4 regions of the Rhizobium sp. BK456 genome follow, and region 1 is predicted to be linked to each of the others. Evidence: predicted binding sites of a transcription regulator. Region 1 holds the regulator's gene; each other region holds the start of a gene.
The links. The regulator PhoB, encoded in region 1, activates phosphate uptake and scavenging genes when phosphate is short. The targets are predictions, from matches to a motif close to TGTCATNNANCTGTCAT.
Positions count from the first base shown of each region.

Region 2: the regulator PhoB is predicted to act here: its motif matches at 1,569-1,585, upstream of FHX03_RS30115 (UDP-2,3-diacylglucosamine diphosphatase).
Region 3: the regulator PhoB is predicted to act here: its motif matches at 2,594-2,610, upstream of FHX03_RS07635 (DUF1045 domain-containing protein).
Region 4: the regulator PhoB is predicted to act here: its motif matches at 1,774-1,790, upstream of FHX03_RS22575 (DUF2794 domain-containing protein).

Region 1 is NZ_JACIAO010000001.1:889,269-893,477, forward strand. Features, by position in the region: gene FHX03_RS04685 (aspartate aminotransferase family protein) at 1-660, opposite strand, end outside; gene FHX03_RS04690 (GcrA family cell cycle regulator) at 1,086-1,619, shown strand; gene phoB (phosphate regulon transcriptional regulator PhoB) at 1,897-2,580, opposite strand; gene phoU (phosphate signaling complex protein PhoU) at 2,718-3,431, opposite strand; gene pstB (phosphate ABC transporter ATP-binding protein PstB) at 3,476-4,209, opposite strand, start outside.
Region 2 is NZ_JACIAO010000014.1:90,490-94,698, forward strand. Features, by position in the region: gene FHX03_RS30105 (FAD-binding oxidoreductase) at 1-625, shown strand, start outside; gene FHX03_RS30110 (histidine phosphatase family protein) at 724-1,473, opposite strand; gene FHX03_RS30115 (UDP-2,3-diacylglucosamine diphosphatase) at 1,646-2,458, shown strand; gene FHX03_RS30120 (MFS transporter) at 2,617-3,834, shown strand; gene dgcA (N-acetyl-D-Glu racemase DgcA) at 3,786-4,209, opposite strand, start outside.
Region 3 is NZ_JACIAO010000002.1:286,385-290,593, reverse strand. Features, by position in the region: gene FHX03_RS07650 (DUF86 domain-containing protein) at 1-277, opposite strand, end outside; gene uraD (2-oxo-4-hydroxy-4-carboxy-5-ureidoimidazoline decarboxylase) at 274-774, opposite strand; gene puuE (allantoinase PuuE) at 774-1,697, opposite strand; gene FHX03_RS07635 (DUF1045 domain-containing protein) at 1,811-2,518, opposite strand; gene FHX03_RS07630 (NAD(P)/FAD-dependent oxidoreductase) at 2,633-3,811, opposite strand; gene mnmD (tRNA (5-methylaminomethyl-2-thiouridine)(34)-methyltransferase MnmD) at 3,810-4,209, shown strand, end outside.
Region 4 is NZ_JACIAO010000008.1:197,791-201,999, forward strand. Features, by position in the region: gene acnA (aconitate hydratase AcnA) at 1-490, shown strand, start outside; gene FHX03_RS22570 (DUF1223 domain-containing protein) at 724-1,464, shown strand; gene FHX03_RS22575 (DUF2794 domain-containing protein) at 1,813-2,214, shown strand; gene FHX03_RS22580 (GNAT family N-acetyltransferase) at 2,273-2,830, opposite strand; gene FHX03_RS22585 (Bax inhibitor-1/YccA family protein) at 3,040-3,768, opposite strand; gene FHX03_RS22590 (ABC transporter permease) at 3,948-4,209, opposite strand, start outside.

The DNA.
Region 1 (4,209 bases):
GGTCTGGACCTCGTCGAGGATCAGCAGCAGGCCGTTTTCGTCGCAGAGCTGGCGAAGCGCCTTCATGAACTCAGGCGTGGCCGGGCGGACGCCGCCTTCGCCCTGCACGGGCTCGATGAGAATTCCAGCCGTCGCATCGGTGATGGCGGCGCGGACGGCTTCGATGTCGCCGAAGGCCACCTGATCGAAGCCCGGCGCCTTGGGGCCGAAGCCTTCGAGGTATTTCTCCTGGCCGCCGGCAGCGATGGTCGCGAGCGTGCGCCCATGGAAAGCGCCTTCGAAGGTGATGATATGGAAGCGCTCGGGATGGCCCTTGGAAAACTGGTAGCGGCGCGCCGTCTTGATCGCGCATTCCAGCGCCTCGGCGCCTGAATTGGTGAAGAACACCTTGTCGGCGAAGGTGGCGTCCGTCAGCCGCTTCGCGAGGCGCTCCTGGCCGGGGATCTCATAGATGTTGGAGAGGTGCCAGACCTTGTCGGCCTGTTCCTTCAGCGCGCCAACCACATGCGGGTTGCTATGGCCGACCGAGGTGACGGCGACGCCGGCGCCGAAATCGAGATAACGCTCGCCGCCTTCGGTGATCAGCCATACGCCCTCGCCTCGCTCGAACCGCAGTGGGGCACGAGAATAGGTGTCATAAAGCGGCGCGGCTTCAGCCATGGCGCGGGTCTCCCGATCAGCGTTGTCAAACATGGGACTCCGGCTAAGAAAACCAGGCCCGAAAAATCAAAAATGCCGCCTTGCGGCGGCCAGCGGTACTATTTCCTTTTCGCGCTGCAATGTCAACAAAACTGCGCCCTTAGCGCATGCAGCAAGCTTGTACAGCGGTGTTTTCGGCCTTCAACAGGCAATATTGCAGAAATGCCACGCAGCGGAAGCAAGTTGGGGAAAACTCCGAATTCGATTCATCCTGATTCATGCGACTCTTGTCACGGAGTCAGGCTCACACTAGGTTAAAGTTCAATTACTAGACTGCATGCGGCGGAACTAGTCACCAAAATTGATCAAGCGTTTCTTGTTTCGGAGGCTTCCGGGACAACGGTGAGGGATTCTGCCATCACCAACGCAGAAGGTGGAGACAGGGCATGAACTGGACAGACGAGCGGGTCGAGAAACTCAAGAAGCTCTGGGCCGAAGGACTGAGCGCCAGCCAGATCGCGGCGCAACTTGGCGGTGTCAGCAGAAACGCTGTGATCGGCAAGGTTCACCGGCTGAGCCTTCCCGGCCGCGCCAAGGCCGGCGGCACGGCCGCCGCGGCGCGCACGCCGAAACGCAATACATCGGCACCGCGCGCACCGAACTACGCCTCGCGGATCGCTACCCGCACCGTTACCCGCCAGCAGGGCGCGACGATGCTGAAGGAAGAGATCGAGATCGAAACGGTCGAGGAAATGGAATACGTGCCGAAGGGCAACGTGGTCGTGCCGATCTCGCGCCGCCTCGGCCTGACGGAACTGACTGAACGCACCTGCAAATGGCCGGTCGGCGATCCGCTGAAGGACGACTTCCACTTCTGCGGCTGCGAATCCCCCGACAACTCGCCCTATTGCAGCTATCACCAGAAGCTCGCCTACCAGCCGGTGAACGAACGCCGCCGCGCCGCCGCGCGGGCGAGCTGAGCGGGCGACATTGCAGAGAATTCGAAAACGGGCCGAGTGGCCCGTTTTTTTATGCGAGTGGGCTGGGTGTGGCTGCCCCTCATCCGCCTGCCGGCACCTTCTCCCCGCTTGCGGGGCGAAGGGGATATGCCGCGACCTCTCGGTCCCTCTCCAACGTCACGTAGGACACGTCTCCTCGCCCCGTTTAAGGGGGTCCGAAGGACGGGTCGAGACGAGTGGCTCGACCCCGGTCGGGTTAGAGTGAGGGGCCGACACCGGCACAAAAGATGGAAACCCCTCAGGCTTCCATCGAATAGCCGGCGCCGCGGACGGTGCGGATGACGTCTTGCATGTTGGAGAAGTTCAACGCCTTGCGCAGGCGGCCGACATGGACGTCGACGGTGCGTTCGTCGACATAGATGTCGTGGCCCCAGACGCCGTCGAGGAGCTGCGAGCGGGAGAAGACCCGGCCGGGCGACGACATCAGGAATTCCAAGAGGCGGAATTCGGTGGGGCCGAGGCGGACTTCGCGGCTCTTGCGGTGGACGCGGTGGGTTTCGCGGTCGAGTTCGATATCGCCGCATTTCAGCACGGTCGACAACACCTCGGGGCGGGCGCGGCGCAGCATCGCCTTGACGCGGGCGACGAGTTCCGGGGTCGAGAAAGGCTTGACGACATAATCGTCGGCGCCCGTCGACAATCCGCGGACGCGCTCGCTCTCCTCACCGCGCGCCGTCAGCATGATGATCGGCAGGCGCTCGGTTTCCGGTCGCATGCGCAGTCGCCGGCAAAGTTCGATGCCGGAGACGCCGGGCAGCATCCAGTCGAGGATAAGAAGGTCGGGCGTGCGCTCCTGAAGCCTGATTTCGGCCTCGTCGCCACGAAGGATGGTATCGACCTCGAAGCCCTCAGCTTCGAGATTGTAGCGAAGAAGCACGCTCAGGGCTTCCTCGTCTTCAACAACTGCAACTCTCGGGATCATGCGTGTCGGTCTCCTCGCGCATGATCCTTAAACCGGGGGTGATTTAAGCAATGCATCCTGCGCAAATTCACAAAAATTGGCTGCGACCTTTTCGCGCGCCCCACATGGGCGCGCGCGCAATCGTCTGGTTTAGGCGGTTATTCCGTGACCGCGCCGACGGTGTTGGCGCTGTCGTCCTTCGGACGGTCGCCTTCCGGCTGTGCTCCGGTCGCCATGTAATAAATGGTCTCGGCGATGTTGGTGGCGTGATCGCCGATGCGCTCGATGTTCTTGGCGCAGAAGAGAAGATGCGTGCAGCTGGTGATGTTGCGCGGATCTTCCATCATGTAGGTCAGGAGCTCGCGGAACAGCGAGGTGTACATCGCGTCGATCTCGTTGTCGCGCTCGCGGATCGCACTCGCCTTGTCGGCGGCGCGTGTCGTGTAGACGTCGAGCACTTCCTTGAGCTGGACGAGCGCCAGCTCGGACAGATGCTCGAGACCGCGGGCGAGCTTGCGCGGGACGCCGGTACTCTGCACGGCGATGACGCGCTTGGCGGTGTTCTTGCCGAGGTCGCCGACGCGTTCGAGATCGGCGGCGATGCGGATCGAACCCATGATTTCGCGCAGGTCCGAGGCCATCGGCTGACGGCGGGCGATGGTGACGATCGCCTTGTCGCCGATTTCGCGCTCGGCGTGATCGAGGATCACGTCGTCGGAAATCACCTTCTGGGCCAGCGCGGTATCGCCGTTGACCAGCGCCCGGACGGATTCGGCGACCATCTGCTCGGCCAGGCCGCCCATTTCGGAAATCCGCCTGGACAGGAACTTCAGATCATCATCATAGGCAGAATAAATATGTGTCGATGCCATGGGGCTTTATCCTCGAATAACGGGAAGGCTTGGTGACGCCAAAATCAGCCGAAGCGACCCATGATGTAGTCCTGGGTGCGCGGATCGTCGGGATTGGTGAACATCTTATCGGTGTCGTTCTCCTCGACCAGATTGCCGAGGTGGAACATGGCGGTGCGCTGCGAGACGCGCGCGGCCTGCTGCATGGAGTGGGTGACGATGACGATCGTATAATTCTCACGCAGTTCGTGGATCAGCTCCTCGACCTTGGCGGTGGCAATCGGGTCGAGCGCCGAGCAGGGCTCGTCCATCAGGATGACTTCAGGGCTGACGGCGACGGCACGCGCAATGCAGAGGCGCTGCTGTTGGCCGCCCGACAGACCGGTGCCGGATTCATGCACCCGGTCCTTGACCTCGTTCCAGAGGCCGGCGCGCTGCAGGCTGGTCTCGACAATCTGGTCGAGATCGGCCTTCGACTTGGCCAGGCCATGGATGCGCGGGCCGTAGGAGACGTTTTCGTAAATCGTCTTCGGGAACGGGTTCGGCTTCTGGAAAACCATGCCGACGCGGGCGCGAAGTTCGACGACGTCGATATCGGGATCATAGATATCGTCGCCGTCAAGGGTGATCTTGCCGGCGACGCGGCAGCCGTCAATCGTGTCGTTCATGCGGTTGAGGCTCCGCAGGAAGGTCGACTTCCCGCAGCCGGACGGGCCGATCAGCGCGGTTACGGTGTTTTCGCGGATGTTCAGGTTCACATCGAAAAGCGCGCGCTTCTCGCCGTAATAAACCGAGACAT
Region 2 (4,209 bases), on a different contig from region 1:
CGAGTGGCACGGCAAGGAGGTCGTGGTGCTCGCCATGTGCTATTGTGGAGATATCGCGGCGGGAGAAAAAGCGACGGAAAGATTGCGAGCGATCGGAAAGCCGATTGCCGATGTCGTCGGTCCGGTGCCGTTCACCGGCTGGCAGCAGGCATTCGATCCGTTGCTGACGCCAGGTGCGCGCAATTACTGGAAGAGCCAGGATTTCGCCTCGCTTTCGGATGCGGCGATCGAGGTGCTGCTCAACGCCGTGCGCAAGCTGCCGGGACCGGAATGCGAGATATTCGTCGGCCATGTCGGTGGCGCGGCCGGCCGTATTGCCACCGAGGCCACCGCATTTCCGCAGCGCAGTTCGCATTTCGTCATGAACGTGCATGCGCGCTGGCGGGAGGCCGGGATGGATGCAAATTGCACCGGCTGGGCGCGCGAACTTTTCGAGGCAACCAAGCCGCATGCCGTGGGAACCGCCTATATCAACTTCATGCCTGATGACGAGGCCGATCGGGTGGAAATGGCCTATGGCGCCAATTACGCCCGGCTTGCCGAAATCAAGCGGCGTTATGATCCTGACAATCTGTTTCGGATGAATCAGAACGTCAAACCGATGGCGGCTGTGCGGGCTGCGTGAGGGGATCGAAACGGAACTTGGCTGCAGTGAAAACCCCTCCCGACAAGGGAGGGGCTTGATGCTGCTGCCGATGCTTTGCATTCGTCCCTTTGTGGGGTCTATCCCTCAGGCTTCGGCGTGATCGTCACGTCGGCGCCATAGGCATCGCGCAGTTCATTTTCCTGTCCCGGCTGCCGGTCGGCCGCCTCATGCAACAGGATCGACTCGTATCCTTGCAGGCGCGTCCCCTTGATCAGTGTGATATCGGCATTTCCGGGGTTGTCGGAACGCTCGAACCACTCGACGGGGCGGTGGAGAAAATTCATTTCGACTGCCCGGTTGGTGACGCCATGGCCGACGATCACGACGTTGTGGCTGCTGTTTTCGGCGTCGCGCATGACGGTCTGCAGGAAGAGGCGCACCCGCTGGGCCACATCCGCCCGGCTCTCGCCATCCGGCGGCCGCGCGTAGAACTTGCCGCTGTTGCTGCGCAGCCTCGCCCATTTTTCGAACTCTTCGGGGAATTTCTGCTTCTGTTCGGCATGGTCATAGATTTCGGTGAAAAGACCGAAATCCTGCTCGCGCAGCAGGTAATCCTCCCGGATCTCGCCGATGAAGCTTTCCGGCAAGGCTGTCAGCAAGGCATCCTTGCTCTGCCGTGTCCTGAGGAATGGTGAGTACCAGATATGCAGCTTGCCGAAATCGGCGCGTGGCAATGCCTTCAGATAGGAGGCGATGGCCCTGCCGGCTTCGACCGCCTGACGGTGGCCCCACTGCGTCAGCGGCACGTTGTGGTCGCCGAATTGGCGATAGGCCTGTTCGTTGAGGTTGCCGAGAGATTCGCCGTGGCGAACGAGAAATAGACGCATCAGCCATCCCGCAGTGTCGGACCTGGAATCGCCGCCATCATGAACGTGCCCGATGGAGAGGGCAACATCGCCACCGCGCCGGCTTTTCCGCAACCTGTCATCTTCCTGAAACACGAGTCTGGTTTTGGAAGGTGAGATGAAAGATGGGGCATGAGCGACGCTCGTGATAGACATGATGGAACCCAGACATTTCCGCACGCTCTTCATTTCCGATGTCCATCTCGGCTCGAAGGCCGCGAAGGCTGATTTCCTCCTGGATTTCCTGCGCCACCACGAGGCCGATACGATCGTGCTCGTCGGCGACATCGTCGACGGCTGGCGCCTGAAGCGCAGCTGGTACTGGCCGCAGGTCTGCAACGACGTGGTCCAGAAGCTGTTGCGCAAGGCGCGCAAGGGCACGCGCGTCGTCTATATTCCCGGCAATCACGACGAATTTCTGCGCGATTTTCCGGGCATGCATTTCGGCGGCATCGAGGTTGTCGAGCGCATGATGCATAACGGCGCCGACGGCAAGAAATATCTGATCCTGCACGGCGACGAATTCGACGTCGTCGTCCGCAACGCCCGCCTGCTCGCCTATCTCGGCGACTGGGCCTACGATACGGCGATCCGCATCAACCTGCTGCTCGCGGCCGTGCGCCGCCGCCTCGGTATGCCCTATTGGTCGTTTTCGGCCTGGGCGAAGCTGCAGGTCAAACATGCCGTCAACTTCATCGGCGAGTTCGAGCGCGTCGTGGCGGAGGAAGCTCGCAAAAACGGCGCCGACGGTGTCATCTGCGGACACATCCATCACGCCATCATCCAGGACATGGACGGCATCCGCTACATCAATACGGGCGATTGGGTGGAAAGCTGCACGGCGGTCGCCGAACATGAGGATGGCACCTTCGAACTGATCACCTGGCGAGCGCTCGCCAGCAGCGTGCCGACGCTTGCCGCCATTGAAATGCACGATGAAGGCGAACTGGCCCCGCAGGCGGCCTGATTTCGGCATCGGCGCATCCGCACTCCACCGACTTACCCGTTACCGTCGGGCGACAGGCTGTATTTATTTTCTAAAACGTTTCAGTAGGGCTATTTCTCGCAATAGGCGCCTCCAGGGTGGTGTGTTAGGACAACGACCAGTTTCCTTCAGGTCCACCAATGATTCCCGCCCAATATTCCCCGAGTGAGGGAGCGCCCCCGCGCTTCCGGCTGCTCAGCGCGCTTTCGTATTGCGCACCGCTGCTCGTCAACGGCATCGTTCTGCCGTTCTTTCCGGTCTGGCTTGCGACCCATAGTTTCAGCGACCACGAGATCGGCATCATCCTTGCCATACCGATGGTGGTGCGCGTGCTGGTGGCGCCCGTCGTCGCGATGATTGCCGACCGTCTGAAGGAGCGCGCCGACGTGCTGCTCTGGTCAGGCAGCCTGTCGCTGCTGACGGCTATCGCGCTTTTCTGGACGACGAGCTTCTGGCCGGTGACGATCGTCTATGCGCTGCAGGGCGCCACCTTCGCGCCCTATGTGCCCGTCGTCGAATCGATCGTCATTTCGGGTGTGCGCCGCTGGGGGCTCGATTACGGATCGATGCGCGTCTGGGGCTCTATTGCCTTCATCGTCTCGACGCTGGTCGGTGGCCAACTGATCAGCCGGTGGGGCGGCGGATTGGTGCTCGATGTCATGGTGTTCGGCTTTGCCATGACGGTCGTCATGGCGATCTTCTGTCCGCGCATCGGGCCGACGCGGCGGCGTGGCCAGCCGATCAACATTCCGGCCGCCACCGGCAGCGGACTGCGCGAGCCGCATTTGCTGCTGCTCTTGATCGGTGTCGCCATCCAGCAGTCGAGCCATGCGGTGCTCAACGCGTTCTCGTCGATCTATTGGCATCATCTCGGCTTTTCCGGCACGGAGGTCGGCTTGCTCTGGAGCGCCGGCGTTGCTTCCGAGGTGACGGTGTTCTTCCTGTCGAAACGTCTCAACCGGCGCTTCGACGCTTGGACGCTGATCCGCTTCGGCTGTGCCGTCAGCGTCTGCCGCTGGATCCTGTTTCCCATGAATGCGGGGTTTGCCGGGTTTTTCCTGCTGCAGTGTTTCCACGGCTTCACCTATGCCTTCGTCCATACCGGCGTGCAGCGGCGGATCATGGCGACGGTGCAGGAGACGCAGGAATCCTCGGCGCAAGGCGCCTACTTCTTCTACGTCGGCATGGCGATGGCGCTGATGACGCTGGCGTCGGGTTATCTCTATGCCTGGCTCGGCGTCGTCAGCTATTACGTCATGGCGCTGGTCGCGTTTACCGGCCTCGGCCTCGTCATATCGGCCTATTACCTTCAGCCCCAGAGCGTGCTTTCGGGCGGAAAGACCAGGGAAGCGGCGTAGCGCAGGCCGGGTTCGCGGTCGCGGGCAAGCAGCAGCGGGCCGTCGAGATCGACGAAATCGGCATTCTGGGCGAGCAGCACCGCCGGCGCCATGGCAAGCGAGGTGCCGACCATGCAGCCGATCATGATGCTGAAACCAAGCCGCTCAGCTTCCGCCTTCATCGCCAGGGCTTCCGTCAGGCCGCCTGTCTTGTCGAGCTTGATGTTGATCGCGTCATAGCGGTCGGCAAGGCTCGCAAGATCGCCGGTATGGTGGACACTTTCGTCGGCGCAGACGAGGAGCGGGCGGCGTATTTCAGCAAGCAGTGCGTCGCGGCCGGACGGCAGCGGCTGCTCGACCAAAGCCACACCGGCTTGCGCCGCGATATCAAGATGA
Region 3 (4,209 bases), on a different contig from region 1:
CCGAAGGATCGAGATCGAAGACATCGTCGAGGATGCGATTGCCCGTGCCGCAGATCTTTGTCCACGGCAGGCCGGGATGCTCGGTGGCAAATTCCGGATGCGTCACCAGCAGACGGGATGCCGCGGCACCGATGGTGAAGTGGCAGAAGGCAACGGCCTTGAAAGTGAGCTGATCCTCGGCGAAAGCCGCCTCATCCATTCCGCCGATGAAGGACAGCGCTTCGGATGCCGCCTTTTGCATGTCATTGAGATAGTCGATGGCACGCCTCTCCTTCATTCCGCCTCCGGCAGCATCGAGGTCAGACGCAGCAGCGCGATCTTTTCGACCTGCGCAGTCGCGGTCGCAAATTCTTCGTCCCGGCCGTTGCCGATCCGTGTTTCAAAAGCTTCCAGAATATCCTCCTTGCCGAGTCCTTTGACGGCGATGATGAAGGGAAAGCCATATTTTTCGACATAGGCCGAATTGAGTTCGGTGAAGCGGGCGTGTTCGGCAGGGCTCAGGCGGTCGAGACCGGCGCCGGACTGCTCCTTGCGGCTGTCTTCGGTAAGTTCGCCGGATATGGCAAGACGCCCGGCAAGATCGGGGTGGGCGCGGAGCACGCCGAGACGTTCCTCCGGGCTTGCGGCGCGGAAGACGGCCGCAAGCGCCGCATGCACGCCTGATGCCGTCAGCGGCTCGGTCAGGCCGCCGGCGTCATAGGCACGCTCGGCGATGAAAGGCGAATGTTCGAAGACGCCGCCGAAGCGGAAAACGAAATCCTCGCGCGACAGCATCAGATCGCGTCCGGCTGATGATGCTTGTGCCAATGCTCGGCGATCTCGATGCGGCGCGGAATCCAGACCTTGTCGTGCTTCAGCACATATTCGATGAAGCGCTTCAGCGCCGCCGCCCGGCCGGGGCGCCCGACGAGACGGCAATGCAGGCCGACCGACATCATCTTCGGGCTGCCCGCCTTGCCTTCCTCATAAAGCGTATCGAAGGCATCCTTGAGATAGGTGAAGAACTGATCGCCGGTGTTGAAGCCCTGCGGCGTCGCGAAACGCATGTCGTTGGTTTCGAGTGTGTAGGGAATGATCAGGAAAGGTTTCCCGTCGACGCCCTTCACCCAGAAAGGCAGGTCGTCGGCATAGGAATCGGAGGAATAGAGGAAGCCGCCCTCCTCCTGCACCAGCCGCAGCGTATTGTCGGAGGGCTTGCCCTGATACATGCCGTAGGGCCGCTCGCCGGTGAGTTCGGTGTGCAGGCGCACGGCTTCGAGGATATGCTTGCGCTCCAAGTCTTCCGGAAAATCCTTATATTCCAGCCAGCGGTAACCGTGGCTGGCGATCTCCCAGCCGGCTTCCTTCATCGCCGCGACGGCCTCGGGGTTGCGCGCCATCGCCAGCGTCACGCCGTAGACGGTCGCTTGCACCTTGAGATCGGTGAACATCCGCCAGAGCCGCCAGAAACCGGCGCGCGAACCATATTCGTAGATCGATTCCATGTTGAGATTGCGCTGCCCAGGCCAGGCCGCCGCGCCGACGATCTCCGACAGCAGGTTTTCGGACGCCGGATCGCCGTCGAGGATCGAGCTTTCGCCGCCCTCCTCGTAATTGATGACGAACTGCACGGCGACGTGTGCCTCTTCAGGCCATTTCGGATCGGGCGTCTGACGCCCGTAGCCGACGAGATTGCGCGGATAAGTCTCGGATACCATCAAATCACCTTCTGAAAAGACGAAGAACGGTAGCATCCGCAGCCGGAATGTCGAGACGGAAACTGCGCAGCGGATTTTTATCCTTTCTGCGCAATATGTTAGCTTATCTCTTGTCAGGCGATCTTGCGCGCGCTGACCTTGCCCATCGGGTGCAGAGAATGAACGCGGAAAGGACCGCCGGTGCCCTCTTCGATCATCAGCGCCACGTTCGAAACCAGGACCGGTTCGCTGAGCACAGGCTCGAAAATCATCCGCAGCGCTGGCTCGATGCGCGGCATGTCGATCGCGTTGACCGGGCCTGTCACCGGCATATGGAAGCGGAATTCCTCCATCACGTAAGGATTGCCCCAGCGATGCAGGTTTGAGAACTGCGCGGCCGACAAGCCATCCGGATCGCTGCGTTCGATGTCGGCCTCGCTCAGCGGCGCGCGGAAACGGTCGAATTCCTGCACGATCGCCGAAGCGAGATATTGAATCCGCTCGCAGGGAACACTCGGCAGCAGGCTGTAGAAATTGCCGAGCCGGGCGACTTCGAGGCGCGGAATCTGGAAGGGAAGGACAGTCCCGGAAAAACGCATGAGGTCGCGCAGGAGTTGCGATTCGGACAGTTCCGGGCACAGGTGGAACGGTGCTTTCAAAAGGCCATGAAAACCATAGCGCCGCGGCACGGCCGTATGGAAGGCAATCTCATGAATGCCGAAGCCGCGCACCGCCGGAGGCTCCAGCATCTCACCTGAAAACACGTTTCGGCCAAGCCAATGGGCGGCCATAAGCGATAGCGGGTCGCTCGCCGGGGGCGTGAAGCAAATGGCATAGCGCATGCGATTTCCTCCATCAGGAAAAGGAGCGCCAGTGATCTCAGGCGCTGTCGATGCGCAAGCAGATAGGTGATTTGCATGACAGAATAACGAAACGAAGCGGCGCCGAATTCACGTTTAACGTGAAGCCGCAGCGATATGGCTTGAAATATCGAAGCTTTCCGGAAGCGAAAATCCGCAGTCTCTATCGCCTGCGATACATATCGCCGCTTCCGCCAGCCGGTGGGCCAGGCCGAAGCTGACCTTGAAACCGCCGGTCAGCGCGATGAGGCGCGAGTGCTCGGGATGGCGGCCGATCATCGGATCGCGGTCGACCGCCTTCGGACGAAGCCCGGCCCAGCGTTCGACGACGGCAGCGTCGTGGAGTGCCGGCACAATCTCCCGCGCCGCGCCGATCAGCGCGTCGAGTTGGCCATCGGTCGAAGTGGGATCGTCGAAACGATTCTCGCTGGTACTGCCGATCGCCGCATAACCGCCCTCATGCGCCACGACATAGAGCCCGTCGAGAAAGATCGTCGGCAGCGCCGGGTCGAGATCGGCTTTCAGCAGCGCCGCCTGTCCCTTGACCGGCTGGCCGAGCGGCTGTTTCAGCCCCGGCGTCAGGCCCTGCAGCAACGGAAAGGATTGATGGCCAGCGGCCAGGATGCAGTGACGGAAAGCGATAGTTTCGCCGCCTATCTCAGCCACGCCGCGATCCGGATCAAGGCCGGCAACCGTTGCATGCTCCAGAATGCGTACATGTTTGGCCCGCCGCAGCAAGGTGACAAGTGCCGCGATCAGCGAGCGGGGCGCAACGCGGGCGGCGAGCGTGTCGTGCACGAAGCCGCTTTCGCCGGCAGAGGCCTCGATCCAGCCGCCGACTGGCGGGCCGTCGAGCACATGCCAGTGGAAACGGCGCGCGCCGGACTGCCAATGGCGCTCGGCATCCTCGCAATGGCGGCGCGCGATTTTTTCGAGATGCGGCTTCGGCAGCGGGATCAGCCGTCCCGAACGGCGATAGCCCGCCGAAAGCCCCGTCATCGCTTCGAGCGTCGCGATCTCGGCCTCGAGCGAGACCAGCGCATCGAATTGGAACTGCTTCTTCTCAGACCACCGATCCGGCATATGCGGCATCAGCGCGCCGAGCAGGCCGCCGCTTGCGCCCCCGCCCAACCTGCCGGCGTCGGCGACGATCGTATCGATGCCGCGGCGTGCGGCATGAACGGCTGCCCAGAGACCCATGATGCCGCCGCCGACGATCAGCAATTCGCAGGATGATTGACCTGAGACCGGCCGAGGATTATCGGCTTTTTCCATGACAGACGTGAACCCCGATCAGATTGGCGCGGGCGCGCCGCAGCCGCTCGAATGGCGCGACGGCGATATGCCTTATTCCACCGCCTTTGGCGATCATTTTTATTGCCAGACGGACGGTCGGCTGGAATGCGGCCATGTCTTCCTCGCCGGCAACGGGCTGCCGGAGCGCTGGAACGGGCGACGGACGTTCGTGATCGGCGAACTCGGCTTCGGCACCGGCCTGAACTTCGCCGAGACCTGGCGGCAATGGACGCAGCATCGCGCAGCCGGCCAGCATCTGCATTTCATCTCCTTCGAACTCCACCCGATGCGCGGCGAGGAGATCGGCCGGGCGCTGTCGCACTGGCCGGAGATCGATGCCGAACGCCAGGCGCTGACGGCGTCCTGGCCGGAAACGC
Region 4 (4,209 bases), on a different contig from region 1:
CGGCCCGAACGGCAAGGAAGGTGGTTACACCATCCACTATCCGTCGAAGGAGGAGACATCGATCTACGACGCCGCCATGCAGTACAAGGCCGAAGGCGTGCCGCTCGTCATCTTCGCCGGTGTCGAATACGGCAACGGCTCTTCGCGCGACTGGGCTGCCAAGGGCACCAACCTCCTCGGCGTCAAGGCTGTCGTCGCTCAGTCCTTCGAGCGTATCCATCGCTCGAACCTGGTCGGCATGGGCGTCATCCCCTTCGTCTTCGAAGAGGGCACGACCTGGCAGAGCCTCGGCCTGAAGGGCGACGAGCTGGTCACCATCGAAGGCCTCGACAAGATTAAGCCGCGTGAGAAGAAGATCGCCAAGATCACCTATGGCGACGGCACCGTGAAGGAAGTTCCGCTGCTGTCGCGCGTCGATACGCTCGATGAGGTGGTCTACCTCAACAATGGCGGCATCCTGCAGACGGTTCTGCGCGACCTCGCTGCCTGATTGTTAATAGCCTCGCATGATAATGGCCGCCGGAGAGCAGTTTCCGGCGGCCTTTCTTTGCGGCCACGGGATTTGCGGGGGCTCACGATGATTTGTTTTATGCGGGTTCCGGTCGCGCTGCGTCTCACCCGTTCGTGACTTTTCGTTTGGACCCGGAAGGATTATTCGTACGTTCATATGTCAGTGCTTCCGGTTCAATCACGCCGTCGGCGCTGAAAAAGAGGTGCAGGTGAATGTCCCCCCGTTTTTTGATTCCGCTGATCGCCGGTGTTGTTCTCTCAGGCCCGCTGCAGGCCGAAGACGGCACGCCGAAAGGTGTCGTCGAACTTTTCACGGCGCAGGGCTGCTCTTCCTGTCCTCCTGCTGACGCCGCTTTCCGCAAGCTGGTGAGCCAGGGCGATGTCATCGCGCTCGCCTATCATGTCGATTACTGGAATTATCTCGGCTGGGCCGATACGCTGAGCTCCAAGGAAAACACCGAGCGGCAGTATGGCTATGCGAGGACAATGGGCCGCAGCAACGTCTATACGCCGCAGGCGATCGTCAACGGGCGCGGCCACCTGGCCGGCGCCGATCTCAACGGCATCAACAGCAAGATCGACACCTATAGCGGCGAAGGCAACGGGCTGACCGTTCCCATCAGCGCGGCAATGCGCGGCGACGAGCTGGAAATCAAGATCGGCGCGGGGCAGGGCAAAGCCAATGTGGTGATGGTCTATTTCGACAAGGAAAAGACGATCGAGGTCGAAAAAGGCGAGAACAGCGGAAAGAAGCTGTCCTATCTGCACAGCGTCACCAATGTCGAAACGGTCGGCATGTGGGACGGCAACGCGACCAGTCTGACGCTGCCGGCCAGCGTCCTGCAGCGGCCGCAGCTCGAGGGCTGCGCGATCCTGCTGCAATCGGCGGACGACAACGGCGATCCGGCGGCGATCCTTGGCGCGACCGTGGTAATGGCTGGCAAAAATATCTGAGATTTCATCCGCTTGCGGGTGAAGTACCGGGCGGCCCGGCTGAGCGTATTCGGGGCTGGGGTTAAGGTCGATACGCTCCGCCGGGCCCTTTGGCGCGCTGGCGCCAAACCGGGATTCATAAATCTCCTGCAAATGAGGCGCTGTTTTGACTGAAATGCGGCGCTGCCGAGAAAGCGACAGCGCTGTCACGCGCATCGGACGATGCGCCGATTCAAAGTGCTACAGCGTTCATGCGGGCTGCGCGCGGCGCTGTAGTGCGGCCGAATGTGACGGCCGGCGCTCTTGCAATTTGCGGCGGCTCGGGCACACTGTCACCCTCCTGTCACATGCAGAGGCCTTGGAGACTGAATGACAGATCAGCCGGATTTGCGACACGGCGAAAGCCGTTCCGTCGACAATAGTTCCTCAGTCGTCGTCGATCTCAGGGAATACAAGCAGAGCAAGGACCCGCTTCCGGTGACCTTTCATCGGCGCGAACTGGACGCGATCCTCTGGATCTACGGTCGTATGGTCGGTGACGGCGAATGGCGCGATTACGCCATCGATCACCTGAAGGACAAAGCGGTGTTCTCCGTCTTCAAGCGCTCCGGCGAAATGCCGCTCTTCCGCATCGAGAAAAATCCCAAGCTCGCCGCCAAACAGGGCGCCTATTCCGTGATCAACGTCCACGGCACCATCCTGAAGCGCGGTCACGAGTTGAACCAGGTGCTGAAGGTGTTCGACAAGGCGCTGAAGCTCGTCGACAAGTAGGACGCTTTTTTCTGCATGTCGTTATCCCGGAACCGCTTCACGCTTCCGGGCACATGCATCAGCCGGCAAACAGCGTGCCGGGATAGGCGGAGGGATCCGGATCGGTCGTCATGCCCTCGCCGAGGACGCGCTGCATGAGCATCGTATCCAGCCAGCGGCCGTGTTTGTAGCCGGCGCCCCGCATCAGGCCGACCTCCACGAAGCCCGTCTTGAGATGAAGCGCGATCGAGGCGGGGCTGGCGCCGCCGATGACGGCGATCATCTGACGAAAACCGAGATTGGTGCAGCGGTCGATCAGTTCGGCCATCAATGCTTTGCCGATGCCGAGGCCGCGGGCTTCGGGCGCCAGATAGATCGAATCCTCGACCATCCAGCGATAGGCCGGGCGGACGCGAAAGGCCGAGGCATAGGCATAACCGAGCATGCCGCCATCCGCACCGGCTGCGGCGATATAGGGATATTGCTGGCCGACGATCGCCGCAAAACGCTGCGCCATCTCCGCCTCGGATGGCGGGGTGATCTCGTAGCTCGACGTGCCGTTCAGAACGGATTCCCGGTAGATACCGGTGATGGCGGGAATATCGGCTTGCGACGCGTCGCGCAGGAGGAATGACATTGGCGGCTGGTCCATCAGGAAGGCAGGCCTTCCTAAAGCGCGTCGCGATCTTTCAGATTCGCTCCTAGCGCTTTAGGTCTTTGTTTTTGCGCGTGTCGTTGCCGCAAAACCGCAGCACACTTTTGCGCGACACGCTTTAAAACCATCCCAGGAAAATCAGCGCAACAAAAAAGCGGCCGAAGCCGCCTTTTCGATCTCTGTCCGCTTGCTTATTTGCGGTTGCCCATGAACTGCAGCAGGAACATGAAGAGGTTGATGAAGTCGAGATAGAGCGTCAGCGCGCCCATGATCGCCTTGCGGCCGGCCACGGCGACGTCATCGGCTTCTAGGTACAGTTCCTTGATCCGCTGCGTGTCGTAGGCGGTGAGGCCGGCGAAGATCAGAACGCCGATCACCGAGATCGCAAACTGCATGGCCGACGAGGCCAAGAAGACGTTGACGATCGAAGCGATGATCAGGCCGAAAAGACCCATGACCAGGAACGAACCCATCGCTGACAGATCACGCTTCGTCGTGTAGCCGTAAAGCGACAGCGCGCCGAAGGAGGCGGCGGTGACGAAGAAGGTCTGAACGACGCTCTGGCCCGTGTAGACCAGGAAGATCGACGAGAGCGACAGGCCGACCAGGCCGGCATAGACCCAGAAGGTCGTCTGTGCGGCGGCCACGCTCATGCTATTGATGCGGAAGCTCAGGAAGAAGACAGCCGCGAGAGGCGCGAGGATCACGACCCAGCGCAAGGGCGACTGGAACAGCAGCACGCCGAACTGGGTGAGTTGTCCGTCCTGAACAGCGAAGTTGAATCCGAGATATGCCGCCACGCCGGTGATCGCCAGACCCAGCGCCATCAGGTTGTAAACCTTGAGCATATAAGCGCGCAGGCCTTGATCAATCATCTCGCCGGTCTGAGCGCGGCTTTGATAGTTACGAAGGTCAGCCATAGTTTCCTCTTAAAAGCTCCGATGGAGATACGGTGTCGGGTTTTCGACCCGGGCGCCGCTGCGGAGCTCCAGCATGCCTGCCGACAATATGAGGCTTTCGTTCATCGCAAACAAGAGGGTTGCAACAGCCCGGCCGGTTAAATCGCCGTAAGGTGAAGGGTTTGGCTGCCGCTGCCCGGTCAAAGCTCGCGCAGGACGGGTGCGGCCTTCTGGCCGAGGATGCGCCAGGTGCCGATCAGGCCGATGCCGACCGTCAGGACGAGGGCGGTGACGAGTGTCAGCCCCGCCACATCGGGCAGGAAGGTCGAGGGCAGGTGCATGATGCGGGCGACGATGAACCAGGCGGCAACGCTGCCGGCCATCAGCGCGAAGATCGCGGTTGCCAGCCCCAGGATCAGATATTCGTAGCTGAAGGCGCGAATGAGCATGGCGCGGGTGGCG